2 regions of the Allorhizobium ampelinum S4 genome follow, and region 2 is predicted to be linked to the other one. Evidence: riboswitches for the same ligand, from Rfam matches in the RefSeq annotation. Region 2 holds a riboswitch; the other holds the start of a gene.
What was found. Region 2 has a riboswitch for cobalamin ahead of nrdH (glutaredoxin-like protein NrdH). Riboswitches for the same ligand answer to the same signal wherever they lie in the genome.

Region 1 (5,141 bases), on a different replicon from region 2:
TTGGGATAGTTGGCCACGATCAGGGCGACCTGCCGTTCTGGCGCAGGTGTGTGCCTCAGCCGCGCCCAATTGGCAGCCAGGCTGGCGACGAAGGCCATGCGGCCCGGGTCCGGCGCATGGCTGACCAGTGTGGTTTCCACCCGCGCATCGTAGCGGGCAGCGGATTTGAAGGACACGGCGCGGGTCAGCACCCGCCCGTCCACCTCCGGCAGCGCGACATTCATGGCGAGATCGCGGGCGCTCAGCCCTTGCATCGAGGCTTCCCAGACGGAGCGTGGCGACGAGGAAAACAGCGCCTGCAACACCACCGCGCCGTGCTCGTCCAGCACGGTCGAGGGCGCATCGGCACCCGGAACGGACACGGCAAAGCCTGTCGTGTTGACCGCCACATCCGGTGCGGCCTGCTTAAAAATCATCCGCAGCGTCTCAACGCAGACAGCATCTTTCAGACTGGCGACAAACACCGGCAAGACCCGCAGGCCCTGCGCTTGCAACGCCTCGATCATCGCCTCAACCGGCGCGGTCTCGCCGCTCTGGACGAGGGCGCGGTAAAAGCACAGGGCAGCAATCGGCCCCTCACCTGCAAGCGCCTGCCATGCCGGAACGTCGATCGCCCCTCGCCCTGGCCACCACAGCCCGGCTTTCAGCAGCGGCAAAGCCTCCTGCGGTTTCGGTGCATTGGTCAGCAGCGCTTGCGCAAAAGCCACGAAATGGCTGGCATTACTATCGCCGCCTTCGATCAGATAGGCCCAAAGCGCCGATAGATCCGAGGCATCCAGGTTTGAAAAAGCCTCCAGCCCGGCATCCGGCTTGTCGTCGCCGGGCAGGACGGCAATTTTGATCCCATGGCGGCGGGCGCAGGCGTGCAGCGCTTCCAGCGCATAATGAAAATAGCTGGCCCCACCCAAAGCCTTGACCACAATCAGTTTCGCATGGCGGGCGGTGCGCTCGATATAGGTATCGACCGACATCGGATGTTTCAGCGCCATCAGGCTGGCGAGCCGCCATGTCGCGGTCTCGGATTGCCGCGCCAGCGCCGCCGCGATGGCGGACAGCTCGGTATCGGCGGCGGACAGAAACAGGATATCCCCCGGCGTCTGGCCAAGGTCTATCGCGTCATCCCCGTCGCTGATCGAGCCTTGCTGGGCAAGCAGAAGATGCATGGCTTACGCCGCCGCCCGGATGGCATCGGCAATCGCCGATTGGTCGAGATCATGCAGGCCGATCACCACTAGCCGCGTCGCCCGCTGTTCGCCGGAGGCCCAGGGCCGGTCGTAATATTGGTCGATGCGGTTGCCGACCGCCTGCACCACAAGCCGCATCGGCTTGCCCGGCACATCGACGAAGCCTTTCAGCCGCAGCACGTCATGCGCTTCGATCACGGTCTTCAAGCCATCGACAAAACGGTCCGGCTCGCGCACCTGCGGCAGATCGACGACGAAACTATCAAATTCGTCGTGGTCGTGATGATGGTCATGGTCCTCACCGCTGGCATGCAGCGCCTCATGCTCCAGCTCGTGATGGGACTTGCGATTATCGATATCGGCTTCCGAACCCGCTCCAATGCCAAGCAGCACCATAACAGGCACATCGCCATTCTTCGCCTCGATCAGGGTCGGCTTGCGGGACATCCGGGCGGTCACATCGCTCCGCACTTTGGCAAGACCATCGGCATCAAGCAGGTCGGTCTTGTTGAGCACGATCAGATCGGCGCAGGTCAATTGGTCCTCGAACAGCTCCTCGATCGGGCTTTCGTGATCGAGACTGTCATCAGCGGCGCGCTGGGCGTCGATCCGGTCATGGTCGTCAGCAAACCGGCCAGCGGCGACAGCAGCGCTATCGACCACCGTCACAACACCATCCACGGTCACGCGGGTGCGGATATCCGGCCAGTTGAAGGCGGCCACCAGCGGCTGGGGCAAGGCAAGGCCGGAGGTTTCTATGACGATATGGTCGGGCAGCACATCCCGTGCCAGCAGCTTTTGCATGGTCGGCACGAAATCATCGGCAACCGTGCAGCAGATACAGCCATTGGTCAGTTCGATAATGTCGTCCTCGGTGCAGGTCTCGGCGCCGCAGCCTTTCAGCACTTCGCCATCCACACCCAGATCACCAAACTCGTTTATGATCAGCGCGATTTTCTTGCCACCCGCATTCATCAGCATATTGCGGATGATCGTCGTTTTGCCCGCTCCGAGAAAACCGGTGATAACAGTGACGGGAATTTTCTGTTGCAACATTGTTCAGCCTTTCATTTTCAGGGGCAGGCCAGCCGCGACGAAGTAAACCTCGTCAGCGCTTGCCGCGATCAGTTGATGAAGCCGTCCGGCATGGTCACGGAAATGGCGCGCCATGCGGTTTTCCGGCACAATGCCAAGGCCGACTTCATTGGAAACAAGCACGATGGAGGCGGAAAGGCGGGGCAGCAGATCCGCAAGGGCTTGCGCCTCAGCAGCCATGTCGCGCCCCTCCTCCATCATCAGATTCGTGACCCAGAGCGTCAGGCAGTCAACCAAGATGACCCGGCCCGGCGCATCGATAAACTTCAGCCGACCCACCAGCGCCAGTGGCTCTTCATGCGTCACCCAGAGCGGACCACGATCCTGCTGGTGCTGGTCGATCCGGGCGCGCATTTCCTCGTCCCAGGCCCGCCCGGTTGCCAGATAATGACGCTCCAGGCCGGTCTCGGCACAAAGCTGTTCTGCAAAATGCGACTTGCCGGACCGCGCGCCTCCGAGAACGAAGACACGTTTCGAAACTGTGTCTGCCATGGCGTCAGTTTCCACCCGTAGGCGGCGTGTAGAGCCCGCTGGAGCGCGGCACGAAGCCCGGCCATGCGGATGGGGCTGCATCGGCAGCATATGGCGCAGACGTCCGCACATCCGACCTTGGCTGCGACAGCGCCCCGCCAAAGGTGGAATTGGAACCGGACGGTGCGTGGAATTGTTGCTCAGCGGGCCGCTGAGAAGGACCAGAAGGCGCATGACGGGAAAACGGCAGCAACGCAAAAACCAGCGCCGCCAGCACAAGCAGAGCTAAGGCGGCACCTATGCTGCGTGATGACACGAGCGTCATCATGACCTGCCTCCGTTAGGCGCAGGCGGCATACTGCAAAACGGCCAAAAGACCGTGGAGCGGAGGCTGGAAGGCCCGCGATCAATCTGTTGCGCCACGACAACCTCCGTGCTGGCGTCGGGGATCTCTCCCCCAATTGGGCGTAAAGCCCGTCACGGACGGCAGGTCTCCTGGCTCACAGCGTCAAACCGGTACCATAACGGCACCCGTTCGCAGATTTCCCTCACCTTCCCGGAGGTCATAGCAAAAGCGAAAAGGCGGACGATTCGTAGATAAAGAGGCGTCCAACCCCGGCAGATCGCTTTGCCACTCCAGTGGCTTTTCCGGTCCGTCCGCTCACCGCACCGGCCACACCACGCGGCCCGCCATGCAAGGATCGTCAAAACCGGATGGAAAACCCTCGCTGTTCTACAGTCGCGGGGTCGGCTGCGTTTGGCATGCCCTGTCTGGGTCCACGCCTTCGCATTCCCTTTTGCTTTCCAGCCTCAATCTCTTCAGGCCGAAAACCATCCACCTTTAGGGTTAGCAGAATGAGGCTTTAAGTCAATCTGCAAGCCATGAGCCAATACCCGCTATAGCTTTGGCGCGGTCAGGGAAAACAGCGAGCGTATCCGGGCTGAAATTTCTTCCGCCAGGCTTTCAGGGCCAAGCGTCTGGTCATTGGTAATGGTCAGCACCTTGAACGCGCCCTGAGCGACCACATCACCGGTTTCAACCGAGGCAGCACTGACTTTGACCTCGGCCTCGTTATGCTGCTTGTCCAGCCCAAGCCCACTCGCCATCGCCTCGACCCTGACCGTCAGAATCACCCGTGGCAGAACCTCGCTGCGCACCGTAGCGGCGACGGCAGCCGACAGACGCCGCTCCACACCCTGAACCAGAACCAACGGCACTTTTGGACCAGCCAGTACGGTGACCGCACGAATATCATAGTAGAACTTCTTCCGATCTGATTGAAACAGTCCTGCCATGCACCCGGCAAGCGCCATGCAGATCGATAGAAAGGCAAGAACGCGCAAATACCGCAGCAAGGTCATACTCCGCACAAAGATATGGCACGGACCATCAAAGCCAGAGCTTGCCGCAAGCTTACGCTATAAGTCCGCAACGGAGATAGACGTGATGACGGCGTTTTGACGAATTATGCCGCCTTTTGCTGGCCACAAAGCAGGGAATGTTGCGCAAAAGAAAATATCCGCTGGATTCTTGTTAAACAAAGCCATTATGGGACCGTCTTGCGCCTGAAGGTCGGCGATTCCACACCCTCGGACCGGTGAGAATTTCACTCGAAAAAGGCGTGTTTTGAGCGTCCCAAGATCACGCTCAAATCTTAGCCGAAGCACAATTAATAGCCATGAATCTGCACAAACGCATAGCAGTCGCCCATTTATTGCACTGCCATAAAGACCTTCCCCGATGTATAAGCATGTCAACAGCTGAGGCGGGAGAGACCGCCGGATCAGCAACCAAGATCTCGAGGAAACGTCATGAACCCGATCCGCATTGCAAAAAACTGGATTAGCTATCGCCGCACTCTGTCCGAGCTGGGCGGCCTGTCCAACCAGACCCTGTCCGACATCGGCATCACCCGTTACGACATCCGTCACATTGCCAACCGTTCGTTCCGTTAATCGGATCCGGTTTTAAAGTTGAAATTGACTGTATGAACGGCGCTTTTGGCGCCGTTTTCTATTTCTGGATCTCCAAACCAAGCTCGCATCTCCAAAGTGCAATTTGATCGGTTGAAGATTGGAAGCGGCGGCAAGGCGTGATAAGCAGCCGCCATGACAGACAACAACACCTATTTCCCTATTCACATCATTGGCGGCGGGCTGGCTGGCTCCGAAGCCGCCTGGCAGATCGCCGAGGCGGGCGTGCCGGTCATTCTTCATGAGATGCGCGGCCTTCGCGGTACCGACGCCCATAAGACCGATAGCCTGGCCGAGCTTGTCTGCTCCAATTCCTTCCGCTCCGATGATGCCACCGCCAATGCGGTCGGGGTTATCCATGCGGAAATGCGGCTGGCCGGCTCGTTGATCATAGCCTGCGCCGACCGTCATCAGGTA
Region 2 (5,141 bases):
AGCGCGGCGGTGACAGCGAGTGCCATATGAATACTGGCGTCCGCCATCCGGCCACCCGCAACGTTACCGATCACCGAGGCAACGCCAAACCCGAGAAGTGTCAGGGCAATCGGTCCGGTTTCAAGCAGGGTCACCTGTTCAAGGAAAGGACGGACATAAACCGAGCCGGCAAAATGTCCCGTCATCAACAAAAGGATGGCCAACATTCCAAGTTGAACGCCACGCCGCCGCGTCAGCCGGAAAACATCAGAGAGACTGTTGCTTGTGCTTGCAGGCAGCGTCGGCAAGCAGATTACCTGTAGCAACATGGCAATTGCAGCAAGTCCCGCGGTCATCGACATGGCGCTGCGCCAGCCCAGCCAATCGCTGATCAAAGCGCCTATCGATGGCGCGGCTATCGTTGCGAGTGAGACGCCGAGCGTGACGATCGCCATGCCCCGTCCTGTTGCATTGGCCCCAACCAACCTGGCGACGACGGCAACCGAAAGCGCCCAGAAGCCGCTGAGGGCAATGCCGAGGCCTGCCCGACCGAGCATCAATAGCCAAAAGTCCGTCGCCACCGCTGCAAGAATATTGGAGCCGATTGCCAAGCCACTGAGGCCGACCAGTACTGTCTTGCGGTTTAATCTGCCGATCAGGACATTGCTCAACAGGGCCGTGATGGCGCCCACGAAAGCCGTGGCAGTCACGACCTGTCCGGCTGTTCCCTCGCTGATCCCAAGATCACGGGCCATAGGCGTCAGCAAGCCTGCTGGCAGGAACTCAGCCGACACCAGCGCAAAACTGGTGGCCGCCATCGAAAGGACGGCAAACCAGGTGGCAGGGCTCCACGCAACCGGCTCAGCGGTATCGAGGTCTATAGCTGCGCTGTTAAATTGTGATGTTCTGTCCGTCATTGACGTATCTCCTGAATCCAGAAGCACTTCATAGACGAAAGATTTGGGATTATATGTAGCTTAAAATCCGAAAACCATGTCCGTTCGTCCGGAAACTGTGCGGCGCACAACGCCCGGGGAGAGCGTGGTAATCCGTTTGAAAGCGCGGGCGAAAGACGCCTCAGATTCATAGCCCAGGCGAGATGCAACCTCGGCAACCGACATGCCACCTTGCCCCAACAACTCACGGGCAAGCTGCATGCGCAGGCGGGCGAGATAGCGTGCCGCGCCTTCTCCTAAAATAGCGCTGAAGCGTTCGGCAAAAATCGAGCGCGATTGGCCCGCCACACCGGCAAGGCTTTCAAGCGTCCAGTTATGGCCCGGATCGCGGTGCATGGCGGCCAATACACGACCAAGATGAGGGTCGCGGATGGCGGCGAGCCAGCCGGTGGTTGCGGCTCCGCTGCAATTGACCCAACAGCGGATAAGCCGCGCAACGAGCAAGTCAGCCATACGCGACAGGATCGTCGCGCTGCCCATCTGAGGCTGCGAAGCCTCTGCCGTCATAGCCGCCAGCAGGGGGCCAATAACCGGGTCATTGCCAGCGACATCGCAGCCCTTGATGATTGGCGGCATCAAGGCGATCAAAGGATCAAGGGCATATGCGCTCAAAGCCATGGAACCGCAGAAAAGAGTGCTGGTCGCCCCCGTTCCTTCCCGCACCAACTCGCAAACCTTGTTGCTCAACCTTTTTATCTGACAGCTTTTGAGCGAGTCGCCTTCAACATCCGGCGCGCTTGCCAACCGATGTGCGATACCTTGCGGCAGTAGCACCAGATCCCCATCATTCAATTCCTGCCACCCTTGGGCTTCGGTATGAATCCAGCATGGACCTTGGCTGACAAAGTGGAATCGAAGCAGCTGCTGGTGCGGCAAGGCGATGCTCCACGGATGCCGCAGTTCGCAGCGCCCATAATTGACCCCACTCAAGCGAAAGTCCTGTAGAACTTCGCTTAGCGCATCCATTGGGATATTTGACGGCGACAACCGTTGAGACGAATGATCAGACATTATCCAATTTTAGGCACCAAACGTCTGGCGCGCAAGTACGAAGTTTTATGAATTCGAGCGTGATCCCCGCCCATAGCACCCCCTCTCATTCCAGTCAGCCAATGGATTGAGGCCCAGTCCGACAGGCCCAGTCCGAAAGACGAAGGGTATCCGCCCCTCGATAGTTTATATCTTTTCAAGACCTTCCGCTTGCGAATGAATAGACGCTGGCCTCTCTAACGCAGATCAATCGTCACTTTGGGATGCAGTTCGCGAAACCGCGGCAGTGCTGGCGCGATTATGTGCAAACCGTTCGGCAGCGACGCCGCAATTTGCAAGGTGCTCGACGGCTCCACCCGTCCGGCTTTCGCACCTGTTCGATTTTTTCGGCATCGCACGACAACTGAAGCGCACGATCATGCAGATCGCGGCCTTCGGCCATGAGTTTCAACGATCGTGTCGTGCGGTTGAAAAGCGACTGCATTTTTCCTGGGGAGAGCTATCCGTTCGGCGGTATAGTTGTTGACGAAATTTCAGCCTCGTATACCATATTTAGTGTTCGAGGTTCTTTCGATTCTCAGTACGAATCGAAAGCTAAGACGGGAATGCGGTGCGCCGGACCAGAGATGGTCGGGCAATGCCGAAGCTGCCCCCGCAACTGTAAGCGGCGAGCATTTATCCAGTGAAAGCCACTGAAACATCATGTTTCGGGAAGGCGAGGATGGATGCAACGACCCGCGAGCCAGGAGACCTGCCTCAAACGAAAACGTCCACGGGCGGGGTGCGCGGAAGGTCGCGTGACGGCAAGCGATATGATGTCGCTTGTCAGCGTTTCCTTGCCGACAATCCGTCAAAACACTTCGGGGTGAAGGCATGCGTGATTTTTCCTGTAACGGTCCGGCGTTTAAACGAAGACGGTCGCTGAAGAGCGTCTGAGCTGCTGTCATTCTCCCACTCAATGTCTAGAAACGAGCGTCGGCAACGACGTCTTCGGAGGCCTTTCTGCGGCCAAAAATCAAAACCCAACGAGGATATGATGACCATCACCGTTTACAGCAAACCTGCCTGCGTCCAGTGCAGCGCAACCACCCGCGCGCTCGATCGTCAGGGCCTCGACTACCACATCGTCGACATTTCCGTCGATGAGGACGCCTATGCCAAGGTTCAAGGTCTTGGCTATCGGCAGGTTCCCGTCGTCATCGCTGGCGATACCCATTGGGCGGGTTTTCGTCCCGACATGATCAACGCGTTGGCGTAAGTGTCTGGCGATGGGGCTGATTGTCTATTTTTCCAGTGCCTCGGAAAACACCCATCGCTTTGTCGGCAAGCTTGGTTTGCGCGCGTCACGTATCCCCGTCAGCCCGCGGAGCGGCAATCCGTCGATCACTGAACCTTACGTTCTAATCGTCCCAACCTATTCGGGTGACGATGGCAAAGGGGCCGTTCCAAAACAGGTCATCCGCTTCCTCAATGATGCGGACAACCGCTCTCATCTCCGGGGCGTGATCGCCGCGGGCAATAGTAATTTCGGCGAGACGTTCTGTCTCGCCGGCGACGTGATCTCACAGAAATGTCGAGTGCCGTACCTTTACAGGTTCGAACTGCTCGGCACGGACGAAGATGTCGCCAATGTCAAATATGGGATGGAACGATTTTGGATGTCACAACTTTCGAGCGCCCTTTGAAGGCGGACGAACAGGCGCTGGATTATCACGCGCTGAACGCGATGTTAAACCTCTACGATGAGGATGGTAAAATCCAACTCGATAAGGACGCTCTGGCGGCAAAACAGTATTTCTTGCAGCACGTCAACCAGAACACCGTCTTCTTCCATAATCTACGGGAGAAGCTCGATTACCTCGTGGACGAAGGCTACTATGAGCAAGCGGTGTTGGACCAGTATGCGTTCAACTTCGTCCGCGATCTTTTCGATCATGCCTATGTGAAGAAGTTTCGCTTTCCGACCTTTCTCGGCGCCTTCAAATATTACACTAGCTACACGCTGAAGACCTTCGACGGAAAGCGCTATCTGGAGCGCTACGAAGACCGGATCTGCATGGTGGCATTGACGCTGGCGCAGGGCAATGAGGCTTTGGCGCGGGACATGGTCGATGAGATTATCTCCGGTCGCTTCCAGCCGGCGACGCCGACCTTTCTCAATGCCGGCAAGAAGCAACGCGGCGAACTGGTCTCCTGCTTCCTGCTGCGCATGGAAGACAATATGGAAAGCATCGCCCGTGGCATCAACTCGGCATTGCAACTTTCCAAGCGTGGGGGTGGGGTGGCGTTATCCCTGACCAATATCCGCGAGGCTGGTGCACCGATCAAGCAGATCGAGAACCAGTCCTCGGGCGTCATCCCGGTGATGAAGTTACTGGAGGACAGTTTTTCCTATGCCAACCAGCTCGGTGCGCGCCAGGGGGCAGGGGCTGTCTACCTGAATGCCCATCATCCCGATATCATGCGCTTCCTCGATACCAAGCGTGAAAACGCCGACGAGAAGATTAGGATCAAGACGCTGTCACTCGGTGTGGTGATCCCCGACATCACCTTTGAATTGGCGAAGAACAATGAGGATATGTATCTGTTCTCACCCTACGACGTGGAGCGTGTCTACGGCGTCGCTTTTTCCGAAATCTCAGTCACGGAAAAATACCGCGAGATGGTCGCCGACAGCCGCATTCGTAAGAAGAAGATCAAGGCGCGTGATTTCTTCCAGGTGCTCGCCGAAATCCAGTTCGAGAGCGGCTATCCGTACATCATGTTTGAGGACACGGTGAACCGCGCCAACCCGATAGCCGGACGCATTTCGATGAGCAATCTCTGCTCGGAAATCCTACAGGTGAGCGACGTCAGCACTTATAATGACGACCTGTCCTACAAGACCATGGGTAAGGACATCTCCTGCAATCTCGGGTCCTTGAACATCGCAGCCGTGATGGATTCCTCGGACTTCGGCAGGACCATTGAGACCGCGATCCGGGCGCTGACCGCCGTGTCCGACATGAGCCATATCTCTTCGGTTCCATCGATCGAGAAGGGAAATGATGACAGCCATGCGATCGGCCTTGGCCAGATGAACCTGCACGGCTATCTCGCACGCGAGCGCATCTTCTACGGATCGGAAGAGGGCATCGATTTCACCAACATGTATTTCTACACGGTGACCTATCACGCCATCCGTGCCTCGAACCGGATTGCTGCCGAGCGCGGCAC

Region 1: another riboswitch for cobalamin. It lies ahead of AVI_RS10420 (hypothetical protein); the one in region 2 lies ahead of nrdH (glutaredoxin-like protein NrdH).

Annotation. Positions count from the first base shown of each region.
Region 1 covers NC_011989.1:2,189,683-2,194,823, forward strand. The annotation lists gene cobN (cobaltochelatase subunit CobN) at 1-1,163, opposite strand, end outside; gene cobW (cobalamin biosynthesis protein CobW) at 1,167-2,240, opposite strand; gene cobU (bifunctional adenosylcobinamide kinase/adenosylcobinamide-phosphate guanylyltransferase) at 2,244-2,771, opposite strand; gene AVI_RS10420 (hypothetical protein) at 2,776-3,078, opposite strand; cobalamin riboswitch at 3,219-3,601, opposite strand; gene AVI_RS10425 (hypothetical protein) at 3,648-4,112, opposite strand; gene AVI_RS29565 (DUF1127 domain-containing protein) at 4,563-4,706, shown strand; gene trmFO (methylenetetrahydrofolate--tRNA-(uracil(54)-C(5))-methyltransferase (FADH(2)-oxidizing) TrmFO) at 4,860-5,141, shown strand, end outside.
Region 2 covers NC_011981.1:357,045-362,185, forward strand. The annotation lists gene AVI_RS27260 (MFS transporter) at 1-896, opposite strand, end outside; gene AVI_RS27265 (AraC family transcriptional regulator) at 957-1,946, opposite strand; partial or broken gene AVI_RS31645 (LysR family transcriptional regulator) at 2,165-2,403, opposite strand; cobalamin riboswitch at 2,471-2,698, shown strand; gene nrdH (glutaredoxin-like protein NrdH) at 2,962-3,183, shown strand; gene nrdI (class Ib ribonucleoside-diphosphate reductase assembly flavoprotein NrdI) at 3,194-3,610, shown strand; gene nrdE (class 1b ribonucleoside-diphosphate reductase subunit alpha) at 3,607-5,141, shown strand, end outside.